One region of the Mycobacterium sp. 48b genome, then DNA from elsewhere that is predicted to be linked to it. Evidence: predicted binding sites of a transcription regulator. Region 1 holds the regulator's gene; the other holds the start of a gene.

Evidence for each region. Region 1 encodes LexA, which represses DNA repair genes until DNA is damaged. Its sites were predicted from a motif close to CGAACANNTGTTCG; they were not measured.
Region 2: the regulator LexA is predicted to act here: its motif matches at 14,348-14,361, upstream of ACNQR1_RS22830 (DUF222 domain-containing protein).

Annotation. Positions count from the first base shown of each region.
Region 1 is NZ_JBLVUL010000001.1:4,992,355-5,008,028, forward strand. Features, by position in the region: gene ACNQR1_RS24350 (proteasome assembly chaperone family protein) at 1-64, shown strand, start outside; gene ACNQR1_RS24355 (alpha/beta fold hydrolase) at 101-1,123, shown strand; gene ACNQR1_RS24360 (PhzF family phenazine biosynthesis protein) at 1,193-1,870, shown strand; gene nrdR (transcriptional regulator NrdR) at 1,894-2,349, opposite strand; gene ACNQR1_RS24370 (LysM peptidoglycan-binding domain-containing protein) at 2,514-3,011, opposite strand; gene lexA (transcriptional repressor LexA) at 3,254-3,973, shown strand; gene ACNQR1_RS24380 (LGFP repeat-containing protein) at 4,025-6,370, opposite strand; gene ACNQR1_RS24385 (acyl-CoA dehydrogenase family protein) at 6,549-7,709, opposite strand; gene ACNQR1_RS24390 (molybdopterin-dependent oxidoreductase) at 7,810-10,098, shown strand; gene ACNQR1_RS24395 (PE-PPE domain-containing protein) at 10,207-11,757, shown strand; gene hflX (GTPase HflX) at 11,782-13,191, opposite strand; gene dapF (diaminopimelate epimerase) at 13,237-14,103, opposite strand; gene miaA (tRNA (adenosine(37)-N6)-dimethylallyltransferase MiaA) at 14,123-15,037, opposite strand; gene ACNQR1_RS24415 (hypothetical protein) at 15,034-15,674, opposite strand, start outside.
Region 2 is NZ_JBLVUL010000001.1:4,676,002-4,691,675, reverse strand. Features, by position in the region: gene coaBC (bifunctional phosphopantothenoylcysteine decarboxylase/phosphopantothenate--cysteine ligase CoaBC) at 1-888, shown strand, start outside; gene metK (methionine adenosyltransferase) at 1,032-2,231, shown strand; gene ACNQR1_RS22880 (flavin-containing monooxygenase) at 2,407-3,879, opposite strand; gene ACNQR1_RS22875 (cytochrome P450) at 3,879-5,258, opposite strand; gene ACNQR1_RS22870 (AraC family transcriptional regulator ligand-binding domain-containing protein) at 5,348-6,388, shown strand; gene ACNQR1_RS22865 (catalase family peroxidase) at 6,463-7,599, shown strand; gene ACNQR1_RS22860 (cytochrome b) at 7,596-8,162, shown strand; gene ACNQR1_RS22855 (alpha/beta hydrolase) at 8,169-9,116, opposite strand; gene ACNQR1_RS22850 (lysoplasmalogenase) at 9,079-9,837, shown strand; gene ACNQR1_RS22845 (primosomal protein N') at 9,834-11,834, shown strand; gene ACNQR1_RS22840 (DUF2207 domain-containing protein) at 11,883-13,721, shown strand; gene ACNQR1_RS22835 (LemA family protein) at 13,715-14,251, shown strand; gene ACNQR1_RS22830 (DUF222 domain-containing protein) at 14,366-15,674, shown strand, end outside.

The DNA of each region.
Region 1 (15,674 bases):
CAAGTACAAGGACGGACGAGACGGGTTCGGCGACGGATTCCCGAACGGCGACACCCACTCATAGGAGCCCGACGGCGGGCCGAGAGCGAGGTTGACCAGCATGACCGAGCGCAAACCCCATCTGCGGACCGTTCGCGAGCTCACCCCGACGCTCGAGTACCGCACGATCCACGGGTACCGGCGGGCCTTCCGGGTCGCCGGATCCGGTCCGGCGATCCTGCTGATCCACGGCATCGGCGACAACTCCACCACCTGGCACACCGTGCAGTCGGCGCTGGCGCAGCGGTTCACCGTGATCGCCCCGGATCTGCTCGGCCACGGCAGCTCCGACAAGCCGCGTGCGGACTATTCGGTGGCGGCCTACGCCAACGGCATGCGCGACCTGCTCAGCGTGCTCGACATCGACCGGGTGACCGTGGTCGGCCATTCCCTGGGCGGTGGCGTGGCCATGCAATTCGCCTACCAGTTCCCGCAGTTGGTCGACCGCCTCATCCTGGTCGGCGCCGGCGGGGTCACCAAAGACGTCAACATGGCGTTGCGGGTCGCCTCGCTACCGATGGGCAGTGAGGCCCTGGCACTGCTGCGCCTGCCCCTGGTACTGCCGGCGTTGCAGCTGGCCGGCCGCGCCGCGGGCGCGGTGCTGGGCTCAACCGGTCTCGGACACGACATCCCGGACATGTTGCGCATCCTGGCCGATCTGCCCGAGCCGACGGCATCGTCGGCGTTCGCTCGCACCCTGCGCGCCGTGGTGGACTGGCGCGGCCAGGTCGTCACCATGCTGGATCGCTGTTACCTGACCGAATCCGTTCCCGTGCAGCTGATCTGGGGCGACTCCGACTCGGTGATCCCGGTCAGCCATGCTCGGATGGCCCACGCCGCGATGCCCGGTTCCCAACTGGAGATCTTCAAGGGATCCGGGCATTTTCCGTTCCACGACGATCCCGACCGCTTCGTCGAAGTGGTCGAACGCTTCATCGACACGACCGAACCGTCGGTCTACGACCAGGATCAGCTCCGCAGCCTGCTGCGCAGTGGACGGACCGAATCGACGATGAGCGGGCCGTTCGATACCCAGATCGCGGTGCTCGACGCGATGGACGCCGACGAACGCAGCGCGACCTGACCTCCTGACCCGCGCATCGCCGCCGGATGGTCCGCCCGGCGAGCCCGGTCTGCGACGTAGCATCGGATCATGGCCATCGACGTCACCGTGTTACGCGTGTTCACCGACTCCGACGGCAAGTACGGAAATCCGCTCGGCGTGGTCGACAACAGCATCGTCGCCCCGGGCGACCGGCAACGGATAGCCACCGAATTGGGTTACAGCGAAACCGTATTCATCGATCTTCCGCAGCCGGGCGGCAACTCGGCCAGTGCCCACATCTTCACCCCCGTTGCCGAATTGCCGTTCGCGGGACACCCCACGGTCGGCGCGTCGTGGTGGCTGCGTGAAATCGGACTGCCGGTCCACACCCTGCGCGTGCCCTCGGGAATCCTTCAGGTCGAGTACGACGAGGATCGCGCCATTGTCAATGCCCGCTCCGAATGGGCCCCGGAATTCGCCATCCACGACCTGGCCACGGTCGACGAGGTGCTCGCCGCCGACCCCGACGATTTCGATGACGCCTACCTGTGGGCCTGGAGCGACGAAGCGCACGGCATGTTGCGTTCCCGGTCATTCGCCACACACCTGGGCATTCCCGAAGACGAGGCCACGGGGTCGGCGGCAGTGCGGATGACCGACTATCTCAGCCGGGATCTGACGATCGTGCAGGGCAAGGGCTCGGTGATCGAAACTCGCTGGAGTCCGGAGGGCTGGGTTCGTCTGGCCGGCCGCGTCGTCAACGACGGCACCTCTCGACTGGACTGAACCGGGACCTGACCCGGGCCGGATCACGCCTCGGCGCGGTGGGCCCGCAGCGCCTCGATCTCACGCTCGAAGTCTTCGGCCGACGAAAACGACCGGTACACCGAGGCGAACCTCAAGTAGGCGACCTCGTCCAGTTCACGAAGCGGTCCAAGGATCGCCAGGCCGACCTCGTGACTGGGGATCTCCGGTGTGCCGAGTCCACGGACAGCGTCCTCGACCTTCTGCGCCAAGACGTTGAGGGCGTCGTCGTCGACCTGCCTGCCCTGACAGGATCGGCGTACTCCTCGAATGACCTTCTCGCGGCTGAACGGTTCGGTCACCCCGCTGCGCTTCACCACGGCCAGCACAGCCGTCTCGACGGTGGTGAATCGGCGGCCGCATTCAGGGCAGGACCGCCGGCGCCGGATGGCCTGTCCCTCGTCGGTCTCGCGGGAATCGACCACGCGCGAATCTGGGTGACGGCAGAACGGACAATGCATTACCGCTCCTTCGTCATGCCGCCGGACAACTAGCTCGAGCGCCCTTGAGCGTACCCGCGTTGCCCGCGGGAGACTCACCGCCGGGTCCAGTGGGGCGTAGGTGCTCACGCCGACGCCGACCAGTGTGGCTGGCAGCCAGGACGATTCAGCGGACATCGCAGTGCTCAGCCAACCGGGGCGAGCAGTGTCTGCCCTGCATCGACGGCCGCGGAGTCGAGCTGGTTGAGATCGCGGATCTGCTCGACGACCCGGGCCACCGGGGCATCCGGGGCGATCCGCCGCGCCACCTGCTGCAGCGTCTCCCCCGACTTCACCTGGACCACCGCCAGATCAGCCGGCGCGGGCGTCTCGGCCCCCACGACACCACCGAGTTGGGCCACCAACCCGAGCCACACGGTGATGCCGGCCGCGACGAGCGCCAACAGGACCGTGGTCAACGGCGTGATGGGACGACTCCGATGGGATGCCCGCGACATCAGCACCCCGGTTCCGCGGTACCGGGGTGCACCGGCGGCGGGACGGGAGGGCGCCGGCCGCTGGACCCGGCGCACGGGGCGGGGCGCGGCGGCGCCGAACTGGGCGCGGGCCCGGGGCGGCTGCGCCTTCCGCATGGCCCGAACAGCGCTGGAACGGCTATCGGCGGGGATATCGATGATCGCCATCTGACTGCCTTTCGGTGGGTCGTATTCGCTCTTGTGTTCGAACATAGTCGCTCAGGTGTTCGATTGATAGAACATGTGATCGAACTGTTGCCAAACGATAGAATGGGGCACCGACAAGTTCGGGCGGAGAAGCCCGTCGACGGCCCGCACACACCCCCGCAGGCACCCCACCAGGGGACACGCCGCAACACGCATCGAACACATGTTTGATTAATGTTCGAGCAGCGACTACATTCGCCCTCATGAGCGACGACCGCAGCAGGGACGGCAGCATCGACAGCTCGGCCGAATCGGACGGCGCGGCCCCACGCCGGGCCGAGGGCGGCCTCACCGACCGGCAACGGACCATTCTCGACGTGATCCGCGCGTCGGTGACCAGTCGCGGCTACCCGCCCAGCATTCGCGAGATCGGCGATGCGGTCGGCTTGACCTCGACCTCGTCGGTCGCCCACCAGCTGCGCACCCTGGAGCGCAAGGGCTATCTGCGGCGCGACCCCAACCGGCCGCGCGCGGTCGACGTGCGTGCCGCCGACGATCCCGCGGCCGCCGTCGTGTCCACCGATGTGGCCGGCTCCGATGCGCTACCCGAACCGACCTTCGTCCCGGTGCTGGGACGCATCGCCGCGGGTGGTCCCATCCTGGCCGAGCAGGCCGTCGAGGATGTCTTCCCGCTCCCCCGCGAACTGGTCGGCGAGGGCTCGCTGTTCCTGCTCAAGGTCGTCGGGGACTCGATGGTCGACGCCGCGATCTGCGACGGCGACTGGGTGGTGGTGCGCCAGCAGAGCGTGGCCGACAACGGTGACATCGTGGCGGCCATGATCGACGGTGAGGCCACCGTCAAGACCTTCAAGCGGACACGCGGGCAGGTCTGGCTCATGCCGCACAACCCGGCCTACGACCCCATCCCGGGCAACGACGCAGCGGTGCTCGGCAAAGTGGTCACCGTGATCCGCAAGATCTGACCGAGCAGGATCCGACCCGGCCGCCCTCCACGGTGGCCGGGTCCCTCGATTTCAGTCGGCTCGGAAGAATCCGTTCGTGCGTGCGAATTCCTCACTGGCGAACCAGATCTCGGCCGCAGCGTCGTCGTACTCACTGCTGTCGGGCGCCCAGTACCGGCCCGACTTCGTGTCGGCCTTGATCGGATATCCCTCCGGCGCACGGTTCGGATCGTCCAGCGGCAGGTGAATGGCCGTGGCGCTGGGGATCTCATCGAGTTCGATGGCAGCATGGCGGCCGCTGTGGGCCTCCCCGCTGTATGCCTCGGCCTCGGTGATGACCCGGGTCGGAGCGGTGTCGACGTTGTCCTGGTCGCTCGACACGACCAGGCCGGCCGGCACCGCGAAACCTTGCGCCTCGGGCACTCCGCCGGCCGGGCTCACGAGCGCACGGGTGTCCGTCAGATCCTCGTCCGCGAGCTCCGCCTCGATCTCACCCTCGGTGTCGTCACCTTCGGCGACTTCCTCGAAGTCGGCGTCTATCGGCGCGTCGAGGTCCTCGTCCTCGTCGAAATCGTCGTCCTCGAAGTCATCTTCTTCGAAGTCGTCGTCATCGTCGAAGTCGTCGTCGTCGTGGTAGCTGTCGTCGTCGTAGCCGCCGTAGCGCTGCCCGGACTCCGGGCCGGCCAGCTGCGAGGAGTCCTCGGGTGGTTCGTCCTCCTCGCCCGGTGATCCGTAGCCACTTGCCGATCCGTGCGGTGCGGCCCATTGACTGACCGGGATCGCGATGTCGGTGGGACCGTCATAGGGGGACGCCGCCGCGACGCCTGCGGATTCCTCGCCGGGCCCGGCGAATCGGGCCGTCGTGGCCTCACCGGCGCCGTAGGCCACGCTCGGCGCGTAGCCCGCCTCCCGCGGACCGCGATCGCCGCCGAACTCGTCGTCGTAGCCACGCGATTCGTAGCCTGCCTCGTCGTATCGGCCCTCGTCGTAATGCGGTTCGCCGGGACCGGCGTCGTAGTCGTCGTCGAACGGATCGTGGTCGAAGTCGTCATCGTCACCGGCACGGCGGCGGTGCCAGAGGGCGGCGCCCACGATCAGCCCCGCCAGCAGCAGCACCGGGACCACTGCGATCAGCCACCACCAGCTCCAATGCCAGGAGAACGGCTTCTTGTTGTCCGGGACCGAAGGCTGCGGGCCGGTGGCGTGAGGCTGCCCGACACCGGGAACCTCCAACCCGCTCAATTCCGAGGCCAGTTTCGACGGCTCGGTGGTGAACGTGTTGGCGTCGCGATCCCAGGAGATCGCGCCCCCGCTGAACCGCTGGCTGATGACGCTGCCGTCTTCGGTCTGGTCGGCCATGGGGGCGCCCAGTGCGCCCTTCGCCCCACCGAGCTTGTCCCAGGCCGCGTTCATCGCGCCCCGGACGATCACCGCGCCGTAGTCGGGAGTCCAGAAGATGACCGGGTTGTCGGCCGCGGCGAACGTGCTGATCCGGCTGTTGGGACCCAGCCCGCCCTCGGCCTCGCTGGCGGTCGGGAAACCCAGATCGCCTTCGGGACCACCGACGCTCTCGTACTTCTCCAGCAGCTGACCGGTGATGGCGTTGGCCCCGGTGGCCGGACTGTAGAAGATCTTGCCGCCGGCATAGTTCTGGCCGATCCCGCCGTCACCGATCGGATACTGATCGCCGTCCTTGGCTCCCAGCGGACCCATCGGGCCACCTGCCGCACGGCGCGCCGCGGCGATCGCCGCGGCAGGATCCGACGGGATGTCCAGTCCCGCGAGCTGATCGGCCAGCTCCTGCGGCACGGTGGTGAACGTCTTGGTCTTGCGGTTCCAGGAGATCTCACCCCCGGTGAACTTCTGAGAGCTCACATCGCCGTCGAACGACTCATCTTCGGCTGGCACGCCGAGTACGCCGGCAGAACCACCGAGCTTGTCCCACGCGGCGTTGACGGCGCCCCGGACCACCCGCGCACCGGTGGCCGGCGTCCAGAAGATGACCGGATTGTCCGGCGCGCTCAACGTCGAGTTGCGGCTGTCGGGGGCGCGCCCTGCGCCTTCGTCGATGGTGGGGAATCCCAGGTCACCTTCGGCCGGGCCGCCCAGCGACTCGTACTTCTCCAGGATCGCGCCCTGCATGAAATGCGCGCCGGTCGCCGGGGTGAAGAACATCTTGCCCCCGGCGAAGTTCTGCGCGAAGCCCGAACCCGCCGCGTACACGCCGCCCTGACGCGGCCCCAGCGGGCCACCGTCGCCGCCGCTGGCCTCCCATGCGGCGGTGACCGCGGCGTCGGCATCCGACTCCGGGGTGGCCGAAGCCACCGCCGGCACCATCAAACCAGCGACGACGAGTGCGAGCAGGCCGACCGCCAACCGCCACACGGCCGCGTTCAGCCTCGCTCCAGGCCTAGTCATGCGCCCTCCCCGCTCGTTCGGCAAAGTTTTCTCAGAATTGTCCCGCCCCGACAACTTTGCTTCAGCAGGTGACGATAACCAAGGAACGCGGCCGATCATGACCAAAAAAGCCCCAATATCTGGGTCTGACGGCCCAGATATTGGCTTCCCGGGGGTCACGCGGGGTGATTCAGGTGCGTCAGACACCCAGGCTGCGGCCGATGATCTCCTTCATGATCTCGGTCGTGCCGCCGTAGATGGTCTGCACCCGGGCGTCCAGGTAGGCACGCGCAACCGGGTACTCCCGCATGTAGCCGTAACCGCCGTGCATCTGCAGGCACCGGTCGATGAGTTCGACCTGCTTTTCGGTGGAGTACCACTTGGCCATCGCGGCCTGCTCCACGGTGAGCTTCTCGTCGAGGTGTAACCGGATGAACTCGTCGACCATCATCCGCACGACGGTGGCCTCGGTCGCCAGTTCGGCCAACAGGAATCGGCTGTTCTGGAAACTGCCGATGGGCTTGCCGAATGCCTTGCGTTCCTTGGTGTACTGCACGGTCTGCTCCAGCACCGCCTCCATGGCCGCGGCGGCCATGATGGCGATCGAGATCCGTTCCTGCGGCAGGTTCTGCATCAGGTAGACGAAACCCTGGCCTTCCTCGCCGAGCAGGTTCTCCACAGGCACCTTGACGTCGATGAACGACAGTTCGGCGGTGTCCTGGGCATCCAGACCGATCTTGTCCAGGTGCCGGCCCCGCTCGAAGCCCTCCATTCCGCGCTCCACCACCAGCAGGGAGAACCCGAGGGCCCCCTTCTCGGGGTCGGTCTGGGCGACGACGATCACCAGATCGGAGTGGATGCCGTTGGTGATGAAGGTCTTCGACCCGTTCAGGATGTAGTGGTCGCCGTCGCGGACCGCACGGGTCTTGATGCCCTGCAGGTCGCTACCGGTACCGGGTTCGGTCATTGCGATCGCCGTGATCAATTCCCCGGTACAGAACTTGGGCAGCCAGCGCTGCTTCTGCTCCTCGGTGGCCAGCCGGAGCAGATACGGCGCGACGACGTCGTTGTGCAGGCTGAAGCCGATGCCGCTGTAGCGGCCGGCCACGGTCTCCTCGCAGACGATCGTGTTGTACCGGAAGTCGGGGTTGCCGCCGCCGCCGTACTCCTCAGGCACGGCCATCCCGAGAAAGCCCTGCTTGCCCGCTTCCAGCCAGATGCCGCGGTCGACGATCTTGTCTTTCTCCCACTGGTCGTGGTGCGGCGCGACGTGGCGCTCGAGAAATGCCCGGTACGACTCGCGGAACAAGTCGTGCTCGGGCTCGAACAACGTGCGGTCGTACTTCACAACACTGCTCATGGTGTGACCTCCGGTACTGGTTACTGAGTTGGGGCCAACCTATACCAACCGGGTGGTTGGTCAGCCCGGGGTGGGTCCCTACCGCCCGTAAACTCGGGCTGTGTCCCAGTCCCCCACGAGCCTCGCGCACTGGGGTGCCTTCACCGCCGACCTCGCCGACGGTGACATCAGTGCCGTCACCCCGCTGGCCGGTGACGCCGACCCGTCGCCCTTGCTGGGCAACCTCGCAGGCTCGATCCGGCACCGCTCCCGGGTCGCCGGGCCCGCGGTGCGCCGGGGCTGGCTGCGCGACGGCCCCGGCCCCAGTGCTTCCCGTGGCGCCGACGAGTACGTCGCTGTGTCCTGGGACGAGCTCACCGAACTGCTCGCCGATGAACTGCGACGGATCGTCGACACCTACGGCAACGAGGCGATCTACGGCGGCTCCTACGGCTGGGCCAGCGCCGGACGCTTCCACCACGCCCAGAGTCAGGTGCACCGCTTTCTGAAAATGCTTGGCGGCTATACGTTTTCCCGCCATTCCTACAGCCTGGGTGCCACCGGGGTGATCATGCCCAGGGTGGTCGGCACCCACGACGACCTGTTCAAGCGCTCCACCGACTGGGACGTCATCGCCGAGAACACCGACCTGCTGGTGTGTTTCGGCGGCGTCGCGTTGAAGAACACCGGTATCAATCACGGTGGCACAACGGCACATCCGGCCCGCGATGCGCTACGCCGGCTGCGTGACCGCGGCGGGCAGATCGTGTCGTTGAGCCCGCTGCGCGACGACCTGGACGGCGACTGCCACTGGCTGGCCCCGGTCCCCGGCACCGACGTGGCGGTGATGCTCGCGCTGGCCTACGTCCTGGCCACCGAGGGCCTGGCCGATCTCGATTTCCTCGACACGCACTGCACCGGGTACCCGCGATTCGAGCGGTACCTTCTGGGCCGCGACGACGGCGTCGCCAAGTCGCCGCAGTGGGCGTCGGCGCTCAGCGGTCTGCCCGCCGAGGAACTGACCGCGCTGGCCCGGCGGATGGCGTCCTCCCGCACCCTGGTCACCGTCAGCTGGTCGCTGCAACGGGTCCGGCACGGCGAGCAGGCTCCGTGGATGGGGCTGACCCTGGCGGCGATGCTGGGCCAGATCGGGGTTCCCGGAGGAGGTTTCGGGCACGGTTACGGGTCGATGAACGAGCCTGGGCTGCCGCCGCTGCGCTGCGGCCTGCCCGCGCTGCCGCAGGGCCCCAACCCGGTGCAGACGTTCATCCCGGTCGCGGCCGTCGCCGACATGCTGCTGCACCCAAGGCAGCCGTTCGACTACAACGGCATGCAACTGACCTACCCCGACATCAAGTGCGTGTACTGGGCCGGCGGCAACCCCTTCCACCATCACCAGAACATTCCCAGGTTGCGCCGGGCCCTGTCCCGCGTGGACACCATCGTGGTGCACGACCCGTACTGGACGGCGATGGCCAAGCACGCCGACATCGTGGTGCCCTCGACCACCGCCTACGAACGCGAGGACTACTCCGGATCCCGCAACGACCCGCTGCTCGTGGCCATGCCCGCGCTGGCGCCACCGTACGCGGGCTCCCGCGACGACTACACCACGTTCTCGGCCCTGGCCGAGCGGCTCGGCTTCGGCCCTCAGTTCACCGAGGGCCGCACAGCGCGCGAGTGGCTGGCCTATATGTATGAAAAGTGGTCTGCGGGTCTGGATTTCGAGGTGCCCGGGTTCGACGAGTTCTGGGCCGCGGGACACGTGCGGCTTCCGACCGAACCCGGACTGACGCTGCTCGCGGATTTCCGTGCCGACCCGGTCGGGCGCCCGCTGGCCACGCCGAGCGGGCGGATCGAGATCTTCTCCACCGACATCGACGGGTTCGGCTACCCCGACTGCGCAGGCCATCCAAGTTGGTACGAGCCGACTGAATGGTTGGGCGGCGCGCGGGCCGCCCGATATCCGTTGCACCTGCTGGCCAATCAGCCCGCGACCCGTCTGCACAGTCAGCTCGACGGAGGCGCCACCAGTCAGGCGTCGAAAGTTCAGGGGCGCGAACCGATCCGGATCCACCCGGACGACGCGGCGGACCGCGGACTGGCCGCAGGCGACGTGGTGCGGGTGTTCAACGACCGCGGGGCGTGCCTGGCCGGCGTGGTGATCGACGACCGGCTGCGCCCGGCCGTGGTGCAGCTGTCGACCGGCGCCTGGTTCGATCCGGCCGATCCGGCCGACCCCGATTCGATGTGCGTCCACGGCAACCCCAACGTGCTCACCGAGGACGTCGGGACCTCGTCGCTGGCACGTGGCTGCACCGGCGCGCACGTCCTGGTGCAGGTCGAGAAGTTCGCCGGGGCACTCCCCCCGCTGCGGGCGCACCGGCCCCCGGTGATCCGGGAACGCTGAAACCGTTGAGCGGCCGCCACTTCGGCCGTTTACCCGGTAGCGGATGTGTGCCGGTGCAAAGATCCCTTCAGCGCTGACCGCGGCGTCAGCGGAAGGAGATCCCGGCCGATGCGATTCTCACCCCGTTCTGCTGCCAGGTCGCTGCTGGTCGGTGCCGTGGCCCTGTCCGGGTCCGCCGCGATCGCGATCACCACGACCTACACCGCCGACGTCGTGCTCAGCGCCACGGTGCTGGTGGTTCCGGGCACCGGCACACCGAATCCGGCGTTGTCGCAGAACTACGAGGATCACGCGGTCCAGTACTACGTGGCACCGGGCAGCACCTGCACCGACGTGGATTGCGTCGGCGTTCCCTACATCGCCCAGTTCTGGCCGTTCCCGTTCGCCGGGTGGGGCGGGCTGGAGGGCGCCAAGTGGAACGTCTCGGTGCAGAGCGGCGTGTCGAGTCTGGCCACCGCCTACGGTGCACAGTTGACCCCGCCGGCGCCTGGCCAGGAGCAGGATTACAACCCGGACCACGAGGTCGTGATCTTCGGCTATTCGCAGGGTGCCACCGTGGCCGGCATCTACAAGGGAAACCTGGCATACCTGAACAACCCCACCGACCCGACGTTGCCCTCCAACGTCTCGTTCGTCCTGATCGGCAACCCGAACCGGCCCAACGGTGGCTTGTTCGAGCGCCTGGCAGCGCTGGGCACGGTGCCCATCCTGGACGCGACGTTCGGCAATCCGACGCCCACCGACACCGCACCCGACGGGGTGGTCAACACCGATGACATCGCGTTGCAGTACGACGGCGTCGCCGATGCGCCGTCCTGGGTGCTCAACCCGCTGGCTCTGGCCAACGCGCTCGCCGGTTTCGAATACGTGCACGGCACCTACCTCGCGCCGAAGGGCAGCGACGAGGCCGGCGTGACGCCTTACGGATACACGCCCGAGCAAGTGCAGGCCGCGGTCGCGAACGCGCAGGCGAACTGCTCGGAGGTCACGCACTGCCAGGTCCACGGCGACACGCGTTACATCACCCTGCCCGCGAAGTACCTGCCGATCATGCAGCCGCTGATCGATCTCGGCGCGGCAACCGGAACCTCCGCCGTGGTGATACCGCTCGTCGATCTGGTGTCGCCGGCGTTGCAGACGTTGATCGAAACCGGCTATGACCGTGGCGATTACGGCAGCCCGACGCCATTCCAGTTGGTGCCGAGGGTCAACCCGGTGAAGCTGGTCGGCGACCTCATCAACGACATCCCCGAGGGCATCCAGGCAGCGCGCAACCCCGGCCTCGACCCACTACCGGGCTGGTCCGACCCGACTGAGGCCGCCGATGCCGCCGACTCGCAGGACACCGTGACGGTTTCGGATACCACCGCCGTCACAACCGGTTCGCCCAAGACTCCCGGATCTCCCAAACTCAATGTGCTCAAGGTGGGCCCGTTGGCCACGACCGCCACCGACGCCGACGACACCGCAACCCCGACCGTCGAGACCAAGCGACCCAAGCTGCGGGTCGGCGATGTCCACCCGGCGCGCGACCTGGCGAAGTCGATCCGCAGCACCGTACGCAAGGCGCTGGGTGGCCAGAACAGCACGGCAGACGCCGCCAAGGGCAAGGCCAAGCAGGCCAAGGCCAACGCCACCGAGAAGAAGCCTGCGGCCTGACCTACGTCCGGCCGACGGGGCAGATCAGAAGGTGGCGAACTCGCTCAGGCTCGCGGCGAGCGCCATGGGTACGCGCGCCTTGATCCGGGTGCCGTCTGTGGTGTGGTCGGTGGCGTCCACCCGGCCCTCGGCGTGCACCCGCGCAACCAGATCCCCACGGTCGTAGGGAATCGTCACGTCCACCGTGGCGTCGGTGGGCGGGATCATCTCCGCCATCCGGGCCCGCAGCCGGTCCAGCCCGTCACCGGTGTGCGCCGAGACGAACACCGCGTCGGGTAGCGCGCGCCGCAGCGCGGCCAGCCCGAGGCCGGTGGCCGCGTCGATCTTGTTGACCACCAACAACTCCGGCGGCGGAGCGATGTCGTACTCGGCGACCACGTCGTTGACCACCTGACGGACCGCGTTGACCTGCGCCAGCGGATGCTCGTCGGAGCCGTCGACCACGTGCACCAGCAGGTCGGCATCCACCACCTCTTCGAGGGTGGACCGGAACGCCTCGACCAACTGGGTGGGCAGGTGACGGACGAAGCCGACGGTATCGGTCAGCACGAATGGCCGGCCGTCGTCGAATTCCCCACGCCGCGTAGTCGGTTCGAGTGTCGCGAACAACGCGTTCTCCACCAGCACGCCTGCCCCGGTCAAGGCGTTGAGCAGGCTGGACTTGCCCGCGTTGGTGTAGCCGACGATGGCCACCGCGGCGGCATCCGAGGACAGCCGCCGGCTGCGCTGGGTGTCGCGGATCTTCTTCATGTCGCGAATCTCGCGGCGCAGCTTGGCCATCCGCTCACGGATGCGACGGCGGTCGGTTTCGATCTTGGTCTCACCGGGACCGCGGGTTCCCACGCCACCGCCGGCCCCACCGGCGCGACCGCCGGCCTGACGCGACATCGATTCACCCCAGCCGCGCAGCCGGGGCAGCATGTACTCCATCTGGGCCAGCGACACCTGCGCCTTGCCCTCCCGACTGGTGGCGTGCTGAGCGAAGATGTCCAGGATCAGCGCGGTGCGGTCGATGACCTTGACCTTGACCACTTTCTCCAGCGAGTTGAGCTGGGCCGGTGAGAGTTCACCGTCGCAGATCACCGTGTCGGCCCCGGTGGCCAGCACGATCTCGCGCAGTTCCTGCGCTTTGCCCGAGCCGATGTAGGTGGATGGATCCGGCTTGTCTCGCCGCTGGATGAGCCCCTCGAGCACTTCGGAGCCCGCGGTCTCGGCCAGCGCCGCCAACTCGGTCAGGCTGGCGTCGGCGTCGGCCGCGCTGCCCTCGGTCCACACGCCGACCAGGACCACGCGCTCCAGCCTGAGCTGGCGGTATTCGACCTCGGTGACGTCGGTGAGCTCGGTGGACAGCCCGGCGACGCGGCGCAACGAGGCGCGGTCTTCGAGTGCCAGCTCACCGGTGCTGGGAGTGAGGGGATGTTCTGGATGCGTCATATGTACTTACAGGTTGTCACGTGGATCGGGCCGCGCGCACCCCAATTAGCGGTGTGCAGCGTTCCACCAGGGTTCGCTGAGTTCCCCGCGCGCCACCAGCACGGAAGGCCCGCGCAGGTAGCTCGTGGACTCGGTGATCGTCACGGTGACCTCGCCGCCGGGGATACGTACCCGCAGCATCCCGGTGTCGGCTCCCTGATGGGCCAGGGCCGCGAGCGTGGCCGCGACGGTGCCGGTGCCGCAGGAGCGGGTCTCCCCGACACCGCGCTCGTGCACGCGCATCGACACCGCGCCGTCGACCGGAACAGTGAGGACCTCGACGTTGACGCCCTCGGGGAACAACTGCTCGTCGAACGACACCGGCGCACCCACATCCAGGGCCGCCAACTCGTCCTCGGTCAGCCCGACACAGGCCAGATGCGGATTGCCGACGTCCACGGCCACACCGCTGACGCTGCGGCCACCGACCACGGCGGACCCTGTGCCGAACCGGTTGGCCTTGCCCATCTCGACGGTGACGTCCGCTGTGGTGTCATCGACGTCGTGCAGCACCACCGGACGTGGCCCGGCCAGCGATCCGACCACGAACTCGTCGGCGGATTCCAGTCCGGACGCGCGCAGGTAATGCGCAAAAACCCGCACCCCGTTGCCGCACATCTGCGCGATCGAGCCGTCGGCGTTGCGGTAGTCCATGTACCAGTCGGATGCCGCGACCCCGTCGGGCAGCCGCTCGAATACACCGGCGGCCTGCGCGGCGCCGGCAGTCGTCACCCGCAATACGCCGTCGGCGCCCAGGCCGCGGCGGCGGTCGCACAACGCGGCCACAGCGGCCGGCGTCAGCGACAACGCGGCGTCGAGGTCGGGCAGCACCACGAAGTCGTTCTGGGTGCCGTGTCCCTTCGCGAAAGGGATCGAGCCGAAGATCACCTGTTCAGGATACGTGCCGCCACACCCGCACCGCGTCGTGCACCAACCCGTCGGCCGCCCCGTCCAGCCACACCACCCTGTGGTCGCGCCGGAACCAGGAGCGTTGCCGGCGCACATAGCGGCGGGTGCCGATGAACGTGGCGGTCTGAGCTTCGGTGAAATCGGGCTCTCCCCCGGCGTCCAGTTCCGCCAGTACCTGCGCGTAACCGAGCGCACGCGCCGCGGTGACGCCTTCACGCAGCCCCCGGCCGATCAGTGTCCGCACCTCGTCCACCAGGCCCTCGGCGAACATCAGGTCGGTGCGTTGCTCCAGGCGCTCATCGAGAATGGTTGTCTCCCAATCCAACCCGATGATCGCGGTGTCCCAGCGGGGTGCACCGATGGTCGGCGCCGAGGCGGCGAACGGCCGGCCGGTGAGTTCCACGACCTCCAGGGCCCGCACGATCCGCCGTCCGTCGGTGGGCAGGATCGACGCCCCCGCGGCGGGATCCACCCGGGTCAGTTCGGCATGGAGCGCGGCAACTCCCACCTCGGCCAGCCGGGCTTCCCAGCGGGCCCGCACGGCCGGATCGGTCGCCGGAAACGTCCATTCATCGAGCAGCGACTGGATGTAGAGCATCGAACCGCCCACGATCACCGGGACCGCGCCGCGGGCCGCGACGGCCTCCACATCGGCCGCGGCGTCCTGCTGGTAGCGCGCGACGGTGGCGGTCTCGGTGACGTCCAGGACGTCGAGCTGGTGGTGCGGGATGCCGCGCCGCTCGGCGACAGGCAGTTTGGCCGTGCCGATGTCCATGCCTCGGTAGAACTGCATCGCGTCGGCATTCACGATTTCGCCGCCCAGTTCCTCGGCGACTGCCAGCGCCAGTGCCGATTTCCCGGTGCCGGTGGGCCCGATGATCGCGACGGGCCGGGTCATGGCAGCCATTCGCCGACGAAGTAGCCGACCCCGTAGGGCGCGCCGCGGTACAGCTCACGCGCCGAGCCGGGAGCGGAGCCGGTCAGCCCTGCCAGCACCTGGTAGGCCACCCTGCCGAGCACCGGTTCGGGCAGCTCTACCAGCGCGGCGAGGTCACCGGTGGCCAGCGCGTCATCGAGGTCCTGTTGGGTGGCAGGAGAATCCGGCAGGTAGCCGCCAGGGGCCGCCGGGGTGAGTGTGTGCAGCCCGTCGGCGACGATCAGGACGCCGACCGAGTCCGGGGACTCCTCGATCCGGGCTCGCAGCGCCCGGCCCTGGGCCAACGCCTCACCCACCGGGTGAGACGCCGCGTACGCGTGTACCTCGATCCCGGCAGCGGGGGCGGCCTGACCCCGGATCCACCCGGCCACCAGCACACACAGCGGCAGTTCGGCCGGCTCGCCCACCGGGCCCGGGCCGAGCGCCACGGGGATGTCGACGCCGTAGCCGGCGAAGGTCCCGGCACAGTCGGGTCCGTACACCTCGTCGCGGGGACCGACCCCGACGGCCAGCCAACGCGCAGGTAGCGACCCTGCCGCGCCGATCACCGCGTCGCGCAGGCCGGCCACCTCGGCCGCAGCCGCACCCACGAGTTCGG
Region 2 (15,674 bases), 320 kb from region 1:
ATGCACACCGAGATGTGGTTTCACCCGGCCACCGTCGACAACGTGGCCACGCTGCGTCGTCGCGGCGCGGTGGTGCTGGAACCCGCATCCGGGCGGCTCACGGGAGCCGACAGCGGCGCAGGACGGCTACCCGAGGCCGAAGAGATCGCCACCTTCGCGCAGTTGCTGCTGGAGCGGGGTGACGCCCTGCCGTACGACCTGGCCGGGGTCAAGGCCCTGGTGACGGCCGGCGGCACCCGCGAACCCCTCGATCCGGTGCGGTTCATCGGCAATCGCAGTTCCGGCAAGCAGGGATACGCCGTGGCCAGGGTCCTGGCCCAGCGCGGCGCCGACGTGACACTGGTCGCCGGCAACACCGCCGGTCTGGTCGATCCGGCCGGCGTCAACGTCGTGCACATCGGTTCGGCCGCACAGTTGCGCGACGCGGTGTCCAAATACGCCCCCGAATCCAACGTCCTGGTGATGGCCGCGGCCGTCGCCGACTTCCGACCTGCCCAGGTGGCCACCAGCAAGATCAAAAAGGGCGGCGCCTCCGAACCCAGCTCCATCGACCTCGTCCGCAACGACGACGTGCTGGCCGGGGCAGTGCGCGCCCGTACCGACGGGCAGCTGCCGAACATGCAGGCCATCGTCGGTTTCGCTGCCGAGACCGGCGACGCCAACGGCGACGTGTTGTTCCACGCCAGGGCCAAACTCCAGCGCAAGGGATGCGACCTGCTGGTGGTCAACGCGGTCGGGGAGAACCGGGCGTTCGAGGTCGACAACAACGATGGTTGGTTGCTGAGCGCCGACGGCGCCGAGGCCGCACTCGAGCACGGTTCAAAGACTCTGATGGCCACCCGTATCGTGGACGCGATCGCGGCGTTTCTGGGCAAGCACGACGGGTGATCCGACGTACGCATCAGGATGCGGCAAAGGGTTGCGCATTCGCGTCCCACGCGCTTGGGTGCAACAGGGCATGGATATTATTCGCCTAACTAAGTAGTTTTGAGATTGAGAACTTTTTCAGATCGGCAGGAAGGAAGCAGACCGTGAGCCAAGGTCGCCTGTTTACCAGTGAGTCGGTAACCGAAGGACACCCCGACAAGATCTGTGATGCGATCAGCGACTCGGTGCTCGACGCGCTGCTGGAGCAGGATCCCAAGTCGCGGGTCGCGGTGGAGACGCTGGTCACCACCGGTCAGGTGCACGTCGCGGGGGAGGTCACCACCTCCGCCTACGCCGACATTCCGAAGATCGTCCGTGACCGCATCCTGGAGATCGGCTACGACTCGTCGACCAAGGGCTTCGACGGCGCGTCCTGCGGTGTGAACATCGCCATCGGTGCGCAGTCGCCCGACATCGCCCAGGGTGTGGACACCGCCCATGAGGCGCGTGTCGAAGGGGCCGGCGATCCGCTGGACGCCCAGGGCGCCGGTGACCAGGGCCTGATGTTCGGGTACGCCATCGGCGACACCCCCGAGCTGATGCCGCTGCCCATCGCACTGGCCCACCGGCTGTCACGAAGGCTGACCGAGGTCCGCAAGAACGGCGTGCTCGACTACCTGCGCCCGGACGGCAAGACACAGGTCACCATCGCCTACGACGGCAAGACCCCGGTGCGGCTGGACACCGTGGTGCTGTCCACGCAGCACGCCGACGGCATCGACCTCGACGGCACCCTGACCCCGGACATCCGGGAGAAGGTCGTCAACACCGTGCTGGCAGACCTCAACCACGAGACGCTGGACACCTCCGATTTCCGCCTGCTGGTCAACCCGACCGGCAAGTTCGTGCTCGGCGGCCCGATGGGTGACGCCGGCCTGACCGGCCGCAAGATCATCGTCGACACCTACGGCGGCTGGGCCCGCCACGGCGGCGGCGCCTTCTCCGGCAAGGATCCGTCAAAGGTGGACCGGTCGGCGGCGTACGCGATGCGCTGGGTGGCCAAGAACGTCGTCGCCGCCGGCCTGGCGGAGCGGGTCGAGGTGCAGGTGGCCTACGCGATCGGCAAGGCCGCCCCGGTCGGTCTGTTCGTCGAGACCTTCGGCACCGAGACCGTCGACCCGGCCCGCATCGAGAAGGCCATCAGTAGTGTGTTCGATCTTCGTCCCGGCGCGATCATCCGCGACCTGGACCTGCTGCGGCCGATCTATGCCCAGACGGCGGCCTACGGCCACTTCGGGCGCACCGACATCGAACTGCCGTGGGAACAGCTGAACAAGGTCGAGGACCTGAAGGCCTCGGTCTAGTTCCGCTGCCGAGCAGACGCCGAAGCCCCCGCCATTGTGCGGGGGCTTTCGCGTCTTTTCGGTTCTTTGCTGGGTGATCAGCGCACAGCATGAACACAGACCGATACCGTCAGGCAGACCGACACGGCCACCGCGACAGCCACACAGACCGAGACATCACTGACGCCGGCGCCGACTACGAGGTGAACGCGTAGTCGTCCAGGGGGAAGCTGCGGCTCCGCCAGTACGCCTCGAACGTGGTGGCTGGCCGGAGCGGCACGTCCCCGTTGCGGTCGAAGTAGTAGCTGTTGGCCAGGCTGCAGCTGTCCTGCCAGAAGATCTGGCGGTGACGCTTGCGCATCATCTCGGCGAAATACCGGTCGTTGGCCTCCTGGCGGACCTCGACGCGGTGGGCCGTCCGGCGGTCGGCCTGCTCGATACACCGCACCAGATGGCGGGTTTGGGCCTCGATCATCGCGAAGTACGACGACCCGACGTAGCCGTACGGACCCATCACGGAGAAGAAGTTCGCGAAACCGGGAACGCTGACACCCTCGTAGGCCTGCATCCGGTGCTGCTTCCAGAATTCGCTCAGCGACTGCCCTCCCGAGCCCACGATGTCGAACGTCAGCGCGTCGACGTCCATCACCTTGAAGCCGGTGGCCAGGATCAGCACGTCGACGTCATGGCTCTCACCGTCGGTGGTGGCGACGCCCGAACTCGTGATCTTGTCGATCGGCTCGGTGACCAACCGGACGTTGTCCCGGTTGAATGTGGCCAGATAGGTGTTGTGGAAGCCAGGTCGTTTACATCCCACCGCATACCGCGGTGTGAGCTTGTCCCGCACTTCCGGATCACGGACCTGTTGACGTAGATAGGCCCTTCCGGCCGCGCCCGCGCGCTTGGCGAACGGGTTGATCGTGAAGTACTGCGCGGCGAGCGGGAACGTGAACTCCACGTACGCCTGGCTGATCAGGCGATGCAGCGTCCGGCCGCCGGGCAGGCGCAGCGCCCAGCGTGCGACCGGTGGGATCGGCACATCGAACTTCGGGAAGCACCAGATCGGGGTGCGCTGGAACACGGTGAGCTGCTTGACCTTCGGAGCGATTTCGGGGATCACCTGGACCGCTGACGCGCCGGTTCCCACGATCGCCACCCGCTTACCCGTCAAATCCAGGGTGTGGTCCCACCGGGCGGTGTGCACCGTGACCCCGGCGAAGGAGTCCACGCCGTCGATCTCGGGCAGCTTCGGGACGGTCAGCACCCCGCTGGCGTTGACCAGGAACCGAGCTGTCAGGGTCTCACCCGAGTCGAGGTCGAGCCGCCACAGGTTCTCGTCGTCATCGAAGACTGCGCGGGCAACCGTGGCGTTGAACCTGATCCGGGGCCGCAGGCCGTACTTGTCGACGCAGTTGTCGGCGTAGGCGCGCAACTCGTTGCCGGGGGCATAGGTGCGTGACCACACCCGCGACTGCTCGAACGAGAACTGGTAGGAGAACGACGGGATATCCACGGCAACACCCGGATAGGTGTTCCAGAACCAGGTTCCCCCGGCTCCGTCCCCGGCCTCCAGGATCAGGTAGTCGTGCAGCCCCGCCTTGTCCAAGGCGATCGCGGTGCCGATGCCGGAGAATCCGGCGCCGACGATGAGGGTGTGAAAGTCGGGCATCAGGCCACCTCCCGGCTGCGTCCGATCATGTGGACGCCGTGTTTGGGTCGCAATGTCAACGTAGCCTCCAACTCCACCGGGTGATCGGGATTGAGATCGAACGCGCACCGTCGACTCATGATCGCGGCGATCAGCACCATCTCCATCAGCGCGAAACTCTGTCCGATGCAGATCCGGCGTCCGCCGCCGAAGGGGAGATAGGCCGAGCGCGGGCGGTTCTTGGTCGAATCCCCGAGGAAACGACCGGGATCAAAGGTTTCCGGATCCAGCCACCACCGTGTGTCGTGGTGGATCTGGTGAATCGGGATGATCACCGTGGTGCCCGGACGGATGTGGTGGCCGTCGATGTCGTCGGGCTCGACGGCCTCACGCGCGATGATCCACACCGCGGAGTAGTACCGCTGCGACTCCTGCAGGCATGCGGTGGTCCACGGCAGCATGGTCAGGTCGGCGGCTGCCGGACGACGCGCCCCGATCACGTCATCCACCTCGGCCAGCATCCGGTCCCTGGCCTCGGGATGGCGCGCCATCAGGTACCAGAACCACGCCATCGCGTTGGCGGTCGTCTCGTGTCCCGCGAGCATGAACGTCAGCGCCTCGTCCCGGACGCGCTGGCGGGGCCAGGTTCCCTCGTCCGCGCCGAACAACACGTTGAGCAGGTCGGCCGATTCTGTCGGGTGGGCAAGACGTTCGTCGAGCACGGTGTTCACCGCGGCGTCCAGGGCCAGGGCGATCCGCTGGCCTTCGCGCAGCGGTGGCGGCAGGCGGATCCCGGAGAACGTGCTCGACGCCAACGCCTCGTAGACCGGGCGGGGGAGCAGGCCCAAGAGCCCGAGCCTGGCCAGCAGCTCGGTGCGTCTGAGTCCACGCGTCGTGAGGTCTCGCATGCTGTGCACGATCGGCCCGAAATCTTGGCTGAACAGTGCGTTGGACACGACTCGGAGGGTGGTTTCCACCATGGCCGCGTGCATGTCGAACTGCACGCCGTCGCCCTGCTCGCTGAGCTCGTTCGTCGCTCGTTCGATCGGGTCGATCATCAGGTCGACGATCGTATTGAGGTGACGGCGTGCGAACGTCGGATTCAGTGCCGTCCGGTGACCGGCCCAGGAGTTGCCTTCGTCGGTCAGCAGGTTGATCCCCGCTGCGGCCCGAATCGGCTCGTACTCGTTGGACTTGACGTAGCGGAGGCGCGCCTGGTGCAGCACGTGGTCGACGTAATCGGGATGGGTGATCGACACGAAACGTCTACCTGCGCAGCGGAATCGGGTGATATCCCGGCCTTGGGTCCGGGCGAGGAAGCCTCCGTCGGTGCTGAACCCGACGGTGATGGCCTCGCGCGTCATGGTCCACGTGCTCAGTCGTGCCGCCGGCGCCGCCATGAATCCAGCGTATGAGTGACAGCGCCGAGGAGGAATGGGACTATCGGACACGGAGTTGGGATTTTGGGACAGCGGGTGGGAGGTGGGCCATGGCCAGGTCGGGCTCATCGTGGTCTGCGGACGTGTGCCATCCGATCCATGCCACCAGGGTGCTGTGCGAGGTGGCCGTGGAGCGCGGCGTCGCGGCGGCGCAGGTCCTGGCCGGAACCGGTGTGACGCCGGCCGATCTCGATGACCCCGATGGCGTGATCAGCGCGCACGACGAGATCCTGGCCGTGCGTCATCTGCAGGCCCGGCTTCCCGACGCGCCCGGACTGGGTATCGATGTCGGTGGCCGGTCAGCCCTGACTCACATGGGGTTGTTCGGATTCGCGGTGATGTCCTGTGCCACGCTGCGAGAGCTGTTCAGCATCGGAATGCGCTATTTCGCCCTGACCACCCTGCAGATCGATCTGCAACTGTTCGAGGGTGCCGAAGATTGCGTACTGGAACTCAACGCCGGCCATCTGCCCCGCGACGTCCAGCGTTTCTTCGTCGAGCGCGATATCGCCGGAATGATAGCCACCACGGCAAGTTTCGCGTATCCGGTGGTGGCGCAATACGCCGACCGGATAACCGCCGAGGTGTCGATCGACGAAGACGTGCTGCAGCCGCTGCTGACATTGATGCCGCTACCCAACGTGGCGTTCGGCCGTGCCCACTCCCGGTTGCACTTTCCCCGCCGCATGTTCGACGAGCCACTGCCACAGGCCGATCCGTACACCCTCGACCTCTGCATCGCCCAGTGCGATGCGCTGATGCAACGATACGAGCACCGTCGCGGTATCACTGCTGTGGTGCGCAGCAAGCTTTTTCGCGACACCGGCCGGTTTCCGGCCCTGCCCGAGGTGGCCGCCGAGCTCGACATGCATCCACGCACCTTGCGGCGCCGACTCGCCGATGAGGGCAGCTCATTCCGCGCGTTGGTGAACGAGGCCCGCTCGGCGCTCGCGCGCGACCTGCTGTGCAATGTCGGGTTGACGGTGGACGAGGTGTCGCGGCGGCTCGGATACACCGAGACCTCGACGTTCTGCCACGCGTTCAAACGCTGGCACGGAGTGCCACCCAGCACGTTCGCGCAGACACGCTAGTCAATTGAACCGCGGGGAACGGCCGTTCGTTTCACACTAGGCCGAGGCCGGAACGGGAAAGGGACACAACCACGATGGAATCCGATGACGACTCTCCGACGGCAGACGAGCAGGGGGACGTCGAACCGCAGGCCCAATCCCCGGGTGCCCGACCGGTGCTCAGCCGCCGAGGAGCGCTGCTCGGTCTGGCCGCGGTCGGTGGTGTCGCGGCAGTCGGTGTCGGCGGTCTCGCCGAGGCTGCGGGCTGGCTGCGACCCGATGCGCTGACGCCCGCCGATTTCGCCGACCGATTCGAACAGATCGCCGGTCGTCACGAGGGATTCCGCCGCAACCACGCCAAGGGTTTGGCCGCGACGGGAACGTTCACCAGCACGGGCGCGGGCGCCCAGGTGAGCAGGGCGGCGGTGTTCAAACCCGGCACTGTGCCAGTCGTCGGCAGGTTCTCACTGTCGGGCGGACTACCCGACCAACCCGACAAGACCGACACCGTCCGCGGACTGGGCCTGATGTTCCCGCTGCCGGACGGGCAACAGTGGCGCATCGCGATGGTCAACGTCCCGGTGTTCACCGACAACACCCCGCGGGGCTTCTACGACCGGATGCTCGCGTCCCGCCCACAACCGCAGACCGGTAAGCCCGACCCGCAGTCGATGGCGGACTTCCTGGCACGCCATCCGGAGACGGCGGCGGCGATGAAGATCATCAAACAGAGCCCGCCGAGCGCCGGATTCGCCGACAGCACCTTCCGCGGCCTCCACGCCTTCCGCGCCACCAACGGCCAGGGTGAGACCACTTTCATCCGGTGGACAGCCGTGCCCGTGTCCGAACAGCCTGCCGAACCGCCCCAGAACAAGGACGAGAACGGCCTGTTCGACGCACTGATCGACACGGTGGCGCACGGCCCGGTCAGTTGGAAACTGATCCTCACGCTGGCCGAACCCGGCGATCCCACCGACGACCCCACACTGCCGTGGCCGGCGAACCGCCCGACGATCGACGCGGGCACCATCACCATCGACGCCGTCCACACCGAGGCCCCCGGCAACGCCCGCGACATCAACTTCGACCCGCTGGTGCTGCCCGACGGACTGGCCGCCTCCGACGATCCGGTGCTGAGCGCGCGATCCGCGGTCTATGCCCGCTCGTTCAACCGGCGGGCCCGAGAACCCAAGTCGCCCAGCGCGGTCGTGGTTCCCGGGGGTGAGCGATGACCACGGAGACGAAACCGCCGATCACCCGCTTCAACCTGCCGGCCAGGCTGCTGCACTGGTCGATGGCGGCAATGGTGATCGCGCAGTTCTTCATCGGCGTCACGATGATCGCCGCACTCAGCTACTACCCGTTGCTACTCGCCATCCACCGTCCGCTGGGCATCGCGATCCTGGTATTCGCGATCGTGCGACTCGCCAACCGGCTGACCCGTCGGCTGCCGCCGTTCCTGGCCACGATGGGGCCTGTGGAACGGCGGGTCGCCAGCTACTCCGAATACCTCTTGTACGCACTGCTGTTGGTACAGCCCCTGATCGGGTGGGCCATGCTGTCGGCCGCGCAGTCACCGGTCGTGCTGGTGGGGGCGTTGCAGCTGCCGGCGATCGCCCCGCACAACATCACGCTGTACGCCGCGCTGCGCACGGCCCACACCGTCGCGGCCTACCTGCTGTTCGCCACGTTCACCGCCCACATCTGTGCGGTGGTGTTTCACACCGTTGGGCTACGCGACGGCATCCTGCATCGAATGTCGTTGTGGCCCAACAGAAAGCATCCCGGGGAATAGGGCCCGTCAGCCGTGCAGCGCATCCCGCAGTACGGCCATGGCCTTCTCGAACGCCTCCGTGGTCGCGGGCACCACACCGACATATCCGAGATAGCCGTGCACCAGGGTCTTGGCGTTGTCCAGCTGCACCGGAACGCCTGCTGCACCGAGCATCTCGGCATAGCGAATGCCGTCGTCACGCAACGGGTCATGCCCGGCCACCGCAATATAGGCCGGTGCGAGTCCGGACAGGTCGGCCGCGCGGGCAGGCACCAGCGTGGCCGGCGGGTCGGACAGGTCGACGTGACCGGCATACCAGCGGGAGAACCCTGTGACGGCGTCGAGTCCCAGGATCGGTGCGTTGGCGTTCTCGGTGAACGACGGCAGGCTGGTGTCCCATGTGGTCGCCGGGTACCAGAGCAGCTGGAGGCGCAGCGCGGGAGCGCCCGCGTCTCGGGCCAGCTGCGCCACGACGGCGCTGAGGTTGCCACCCGCCGAATCCCCGGCGACGGCCATCCGGTCCGCATCGACACCCAACTCCGCGGCGTTGGCGGCCACCCACTGCGTCACGGCCCACACGTCGTCGACGGCGGCCGGGTACGGGTGCTCAGGGGCCAACCGGTAGTCCACCGACACCACCACCGCGTCGGCGCCCACGGCGTGCTGGCGGGCCGTACCGTCGTAGCTGTCCAGGTCGCCCAGTGCCCAGCCGCCACCGTGGATGAACACGATGACCGGCGCCGTCGTACCGTCGGCGGTTGGCGGCCGGTACACCCGGACCGGGACCGGGCCGGCCGGCCCCGGAACCTCACGGTCCTCGGTCTTCACCTCGGGATGGACCGGCATCCGCGGAATCTCACTGAACTGGCGACGGGCCTCTTCGACACCTATGTCGGTCGACAGTTGGAACGGCACTGCCTCCAGTACCTTCTGCAGGATGGCATCAACAGCTGGTAACGCGTCAGCAACGGGCATTCCGCAACCGTACGCACACCGCGTCACGGTGTGGTTGTGGGTGGTGGCCGCGGTGGTTGCGGCGGCTTACGGGGTGTTCCTGATCGTCACTGCGATGCGGTTGCCGACAGGAGCGGATCTGACCGGTCAATTCACCCTCCAGCCTGCGGTGAAGGCGCTTGCGGCGGTCCTGCTGGCCGGGGCCGCGGTGGCCCACCCGATCGTTCGGGAACGCCGCTGGCTGGTCGGTGCGCTGCTGTTCTCGGCGCTCGGCGACTTCCTGCTCGCCATCCCGTGGTGGGAGCCGTCCTTCGTGCTGGGACTGGCGGCGTTCCTGGTCGCGCATCTGTGCTTCCTGGGCGCGCTGGTGCCGCTGGCGCGGCGGTCGACCCCGCGGCTGATCGCCGTCGCCGTCACCGTCCTCGCGTGCCTGGCGCTGCTGACGTGGTTCTGGCCCCGCCTCGTCGAGCAGGGGATGGCTGTGCCGGTGGTCGCCTACATCGCGGTGCTCGGAGCCATGGTGTGCGCGGCGCTGCTGGCCCGGCTGCCCACGCCGTGGACTGCACTCGGGGCCGTGTGTTTCGCCGTGTCGGACGCGATGATCGGCATCAGCCAGTTCGTCCGCGGTGACCAGTTGCTCGCGGTCCCGATCTGGTGGGGCTACGCGGCGTCGCTGGTACTGATCACGGCGGGCCTCTTCTTCGGGCGCGCGACACCACCGCCTGCTAAACCTGCACCGTGACCATCACCCGCCGCGCCGCCGAGCATGAGCCCATCGCGCGGGTGCTTCCTCTACTCACCGTTCCGCACCTGGACCGGGAGTTCGACTATCTGGTGTCGGAGGAACAGTCCGACGACGCCCAGCCCGGCGTGCGGGTCCGGGTGCGCTTCAACGGCAGGCTGGTCGACGCATATCTGCTGGAGCGACGGTCCGACACCGAGCACACCGGCAAGCTCGGCTGGCTGGATCGCGTGGTCTCGCCCGAGCCGGTCCTCACCCCGGAGATCCGTCGGCTCGTCGACGCCGTCGCGGCGCGGTACGCCGGAACCCGCGCGGACGTGCTGCGTCTGGCGGTCCCGCCACGTCACGCCAGGGTCGAGAAGCAGACGCCCGAGGAGCCGGATCCGGTCGCGGCGATGCCGGTCGACACCAGTGCCTGGGCCCGCTACGGCCGCGGCGAACAGTTCCTGACCGCAGTGGGCGAGGGCCGTGCCGCCCGGGCGGTGTGGCAGGCGCTGCCCGGGGAGAACTGGGCGCACCGGCTGGCCGAGGCCGCCGCGATGGCGATGAACGCGGGACTGGGCGTGGTGGCGGTGGTGCCCGATCAGCGCGATGTGGACGCGCTGTACGCCGCGGCCACCGAACAGGTGCCCGAGTCGCGGGTGGTCGCATTGTCGGCCGGGCTGGGCCCGTCCGCCCGCTACCGCCGTTGGCTGTCGGTGCTGCGCGGGCAGGCCCAGCTGGTGATCGGCACCCGCAGCGCCGTGTTCGCCCCGGTGGCCAACCTCGGGCTGGTCCTGGTGTGGGACGACGGCGACGACAACCTCGCCGAGCCGCGCGCGCCCTATCCGCATGCCCGTGAGGTCGCCATGCTGCGCGCCCATCAGCTGCGCTGCGCCGCGATCATCGGTGGCTACGCGCGCACCGCCGAGGCGCAGGCGCTGGTGCGGACCCGCTGGGCACACGATGTGGTGGCGGCTCGGCCGGTGGTCCGGGCCGCCGCGCCGCGCGTCGTCGCCTTGGAAGACAGCGGCTACGCGCAGGAACGCGATCCGGCAGCCCACAGTGCGCGGCTGCCGTCCATGGCGCTGCAGGCGGCCCGCTCGGCCTTGCAGGCGCAGCACCCGGTACTCATCCAGGTTCCGCGGCGCGGGTACGTGCCCGCGCTGGCCTGTGCGCGGTGCCGCGCCGTGACCCGATGCAGGCACTGCACCGGCCCGCTGTCCCTGCCGGACCGGGGCAGCGCAGCCGCGGAATGCCGGTGGTGCGGCCGGGCCGAACCCGCATTGCGTTGTGCCCGTTGCGGTTCGGATGCGGTGAGGGCGGTCGTGGTGGGCGCGCGACGCACCGCCGAAGAGTTGGGTAGGGCATTTCCCGGCACCTCGGTGATCACCTCGGGTGGCGACTCGGTGGTCGGTGCGGTGAAGGCCGGCCCGGCCCTGGTGGTCAGCACCCCCGGCGCCGAACCTGTGGCCGACGGTGGTTACGGCGCGGCCCTGTTGCTCGACGCGTGGGCGCTGCTGGGCCGGCAGGATCTGCGCGCCGCGGAGGACACGATGCGCCGGTGGATGGCGGCGGCGGCCCTGGTCCGGCCCCGAACCGACGGGGGTGTGGTGGCGGTGGTGGCGGAGTCGGCGATCGCCACCGTGCAGGCGCTGATCCGATGGGACCCGGTCGGGCATGCGGATGCCGAACTCGACGGCCGTGGCGAGGTCGGACTGCCACCCGCGGTACACATGGCCGCCATCGACGGAACGACCGCGGCGGTCGAGGCCCTGCTCGAGACGGCGCAGCTGCCCGATGTCGCAGAAATCCTCGGGCCGGTGGAACTTCCCGTCGGTGCACGCAGGCCACCGGGCCTGGGCGCCGATGCCGAGGTGAGTCGGATGCTGGTCCGGGTGCCGCGGGGCGGGGGTCTGGAGTTGGCGGCCGCGCTCCGCCGGGCCACCGCGGTGCTCAGTGCGCGCAAGGATCAGCAACCATGTCGTATCCAAATCGACCCTCTGCACATCGGGTAAGGCGGATACTTCACCCGTTGTCGGTGAGTGCCGAATCAGGAGGCTGCGATGCGCCGGGTGGGGTCGTGGTTGTTTACGTTGGGGCTCATTGCCTTTGGCCTGCTGTGGCCGCTGCTGTTCACCGGCGGGTCGGGATCGGGAACAGCCGCGGGCCCTGCCGATCCCGTGGTGATCACCGAATACCGGGCGGATTTCACGGTCGACGCCGACGGACGGATGACCGCGGTCGAGACCATCACCGGCGATTTCCCCAGCGGCCGGCACGGCATCTTCCGCTACTGGGACGTGGCCAACCAGAACAATTCCCGGCTCCGGCAGGTGCCCGACATCACGTCGGTCACGATGGATGGTGTGCCGATGGCCTACGAGCTCCTGTGGGAGAGGGGCAACCGGTTCCGGGTCGCCAAGATCGGTGACCCCGCCACCACCCTGGACTGGGGCAGCCACGTCTTCGAGATCCGCTACAGCATCGACGGTGTCCTCGACCCGGGCTCTGTGGGACTGAGCCGTCAGTTCGCCTCGAACACCGGTGACCCCGCTGCCCGGTCGGCCTTCTACTGGAACGTCATCGCGCCGGCGTGGAACAACACGATCGAGCGGGCCGACATCTCGGTCACCCTGCCCGCCGAGATCACCGGGGCCGGTTGCAGTGTGGGATTCGGTGTCGGCAGCGGCTGTACGGATCTGCGCACCGAAGGCAACACCGTGCGGCTGGTGGCCACCGGCCTTCAGCCGCACACCCCGGTGACGCTGCGCGCCGGGGTCGACGTGGCGACACCGCCGCAGACGGTCCTGCCCTGGCCCTACACATGGGACCGGATCCTGGGGCGGTCGATCACCGCACTGGTCTGGGTCGCCCTGCTGACCGTCGGCATGGGATTCCTCGCGTACTTCTGGTCGCGGACCACCGTCGAACCGGCACCGGGATTCCCGGTGCAGTACGCGCCGCCGGAAGGGCTCGGGCCGGTGCAGACCGAGTACATCCGCACCGAGACCGTCCCCAAGAACGGGTTGAGCGCGACGCTGTTCCATCTCGCCGAGCGGGGACTCGTGGAGCTGCGGCAGGTCAGTGACAAGCACTGGAAGATCAAAGGTCTCGCGAAGCCGGCAGAGTGGGCCGGCGTCGATCCGGTCGGCATCGACGTAGGTGCCGCGCTCAAGGTGATGTCGGTGGGTGCGGAATTCTCCGCGAAGAACACCGCGACGTCGGGCAAGAAGCTGAGCAAGGCCAAAGCCGACATGGCTGTGGCCGTACGCAAGTGGGCGTTCGACGGCGGCTTCATGGTCAAGCGCCGCAAGGAACTGTGGGTTCGCGTCGCCAACGTGGTGGCGTTCTTCGCGGCGCTGGCCGGTTTCTTCCTCTTGTTCGGAATTCCGATGACTTTGTGGGGATTGCCCTTCGCGGTGTTCTTCCTGTGTTCACTGCGCGGCTGGCGTGGGGGTGTGGGGACCCGCCGGACTCCGGCAGGCCGGGAGCTGTGGTCGCGGGCAGAGGGATTTCACCGTCTGCTCTCCACCGATTCGGCCGAGACGAGGTTCGACTTCGCCGCCCGAAAAGACCTCTACCTGGCCTACATTCCTTTCGCGGTGGCCGGCGGTGCCGCGGCGCTGTGGGCCAAGAAGTATCAGGACACCATGGGTGCGGCTGCACCCCAGCCAAATTGGTACAACTCATCGTCGTCCTCGTCCGACAGCAGCCACGGTTTCAGCGGCGGATCCAGCGGTCCGGACTTCGACAGTTTCGAATCAGCACTATCGTCGTCGATCGGGGCGTACACCGCCTCGCAATCGTCGTCCTCCTCTTCGTCGGGCGGCGGGTCGTCGTCCGGTGGAGGTGGCGGCGGAGGCGGCGGCGGCGGAGGTGGGGGAGGTGGCGGCTCATGGTGAGGCTGCTGTTGGTCGTGGTGCTGATACTGGCCGTGGCGGTACTGGTGGGCTTCGTCGTCGGCTACAACAAGCTGCGGGCAGCCGACGTGCGGGTCGCCGAGGCGTTGAGCGGCATCGACGTCGAGTTGACCCGCCGGGCCGCGCTGATCCCGGCGCTGGTGCAGACCGTGGCGACGTTCGCCACACACGAGACGGCGGTGCTCGGCCGGGTCAGCAGTGCCCAGGCGGCGCTGACCTCGGCGACCGGAGGAGCCTCAGTGGTACAGCGCAGCGCCGCCGAACGGGATCTCGACTCGGCGCTGAGCGGGGTGCTGGCGCTGGGATCGTCCTACCCGCAACTCAATTCGTCGAACAACTTCCTGAATCTGCAGGAGAACCTGGCCGACACCGAGAACAAGCTGGCGTTCGCCCGGCAGTACTACAACGATGCGGTGGCCACCCTCAACCGGCTGGTCGGAACGATCCCGTGGGTGTATCTGGCCCCGCTGGCCGGGGTGTCGGAGCGGGAGTATTACCGCTCGCCCCAATAAGCTTCGAGGCCCCAGGCGGACTCACCTGAGCTCGCCGAAAAACTTTGGTCACTTTGGTCACGTCAGTCCCAAACTCAGGTGTTTCTGTCGGGGTGTCGAACTAGCGTTCGAATCATGGTGGTCGGGTTGGTGCTGAGCCGGGACGCGGTGCAGACAGCGCTGGTCGGCCACCGCGCCGCGACCGCGTCGCTGGTTGATGCCGATTTCACCGCGTTCGACACCGCGGAGTTGTTGGCGCTGCAGTCCGAGCGGGAGCGGCTCGCCCGTACCGAGGCTATGATCGATCACCGGATCCAGGCCGCTCTGATGGCTCGTGCCGCCCCGCACGAGATCGGGGGCAAGTCCTGGAAGGATGTACTGGCCTCCCGGATGCGGATCAGCGGCAGGGAAGCCTCCCGCCGGGTGGCCGCAGCCGCCGCCTTGGGGCCGCGGTATGCCGTCGGCGGTGAGGTGTTGGAGCCGCTGTTTCCCGCCTGCGCCGAGGCGCTGCTGGCGGGCACGATCAACACCGAACACATCACGATCATCCGTGACACCGTGGCCAAGGCCGAAAAGTACGTCAGCATCGCCGAACTCGGCCAGATCGAATCGGACCTGGTGGCCGCCGCGACGCGCGACACGCCCGAAACCTTGAAGGCCGCCGCCGAGAAACTGCTGTATCTGCTCAATCAGGACGGCGACTCGCCTGATGTCGCGGCGCACCTGCGTGGGCTGCGGATCGGCACGCAGGACGCTGACGGGCTGGTGCATGTCCAGGGCTGGCTGGATCCCGAGACGGCGTCGTATCTGACTACGGTCACCGGTGTGTGGGGTGCGCCGGGTATCAACAACCCAGCCGATCCCGAACCGGTCCACAACCCCACACCGAACCCGCTCGACGACCAGGCCGACACCCCCGGCCCCGATGCTGAGCCCGGCGTGCCCGGGCCTGATGTGAGCGACTCCGAGGCCGTCGATGTCATTGATGAGGAGTCTGAACTCGACGCCTGCGAGGAGCAGCAGACCTCTCATGAGCAGGACACCGCTCAGGCTCAGCACGACCAGCAGGCTGCCGCCGCACGGGACACTCGAACCCAGGCGCAGCGCAACCACGACGCGCTCAAAGCGGTGCTGCGCGAAGTGCTGATGTCCAAACGGCTCGGTCAGTATGGCGGTCTGCCGGTCACGGTGGTGGTCTCCACGACCCTGGCCGAACTGGAGGCCGGCGCCGGCATCGCGGTCACCGGCTCGGGGCTGTGGATGCCCATGGCCGACTTGATCAGGCTGGCAGAGCACAGCTTCCACTACCTCACCGTCTACAAACACCACACCGCCGAACCGCTCTACATGGCTCGCACCAAACGATTGGCCACCAAAGCCCAACGCCTGCTGCTCTACAACCGTGACCGCGGCTGCACCCGCCCGGGATGCACTGCAGCGGCCG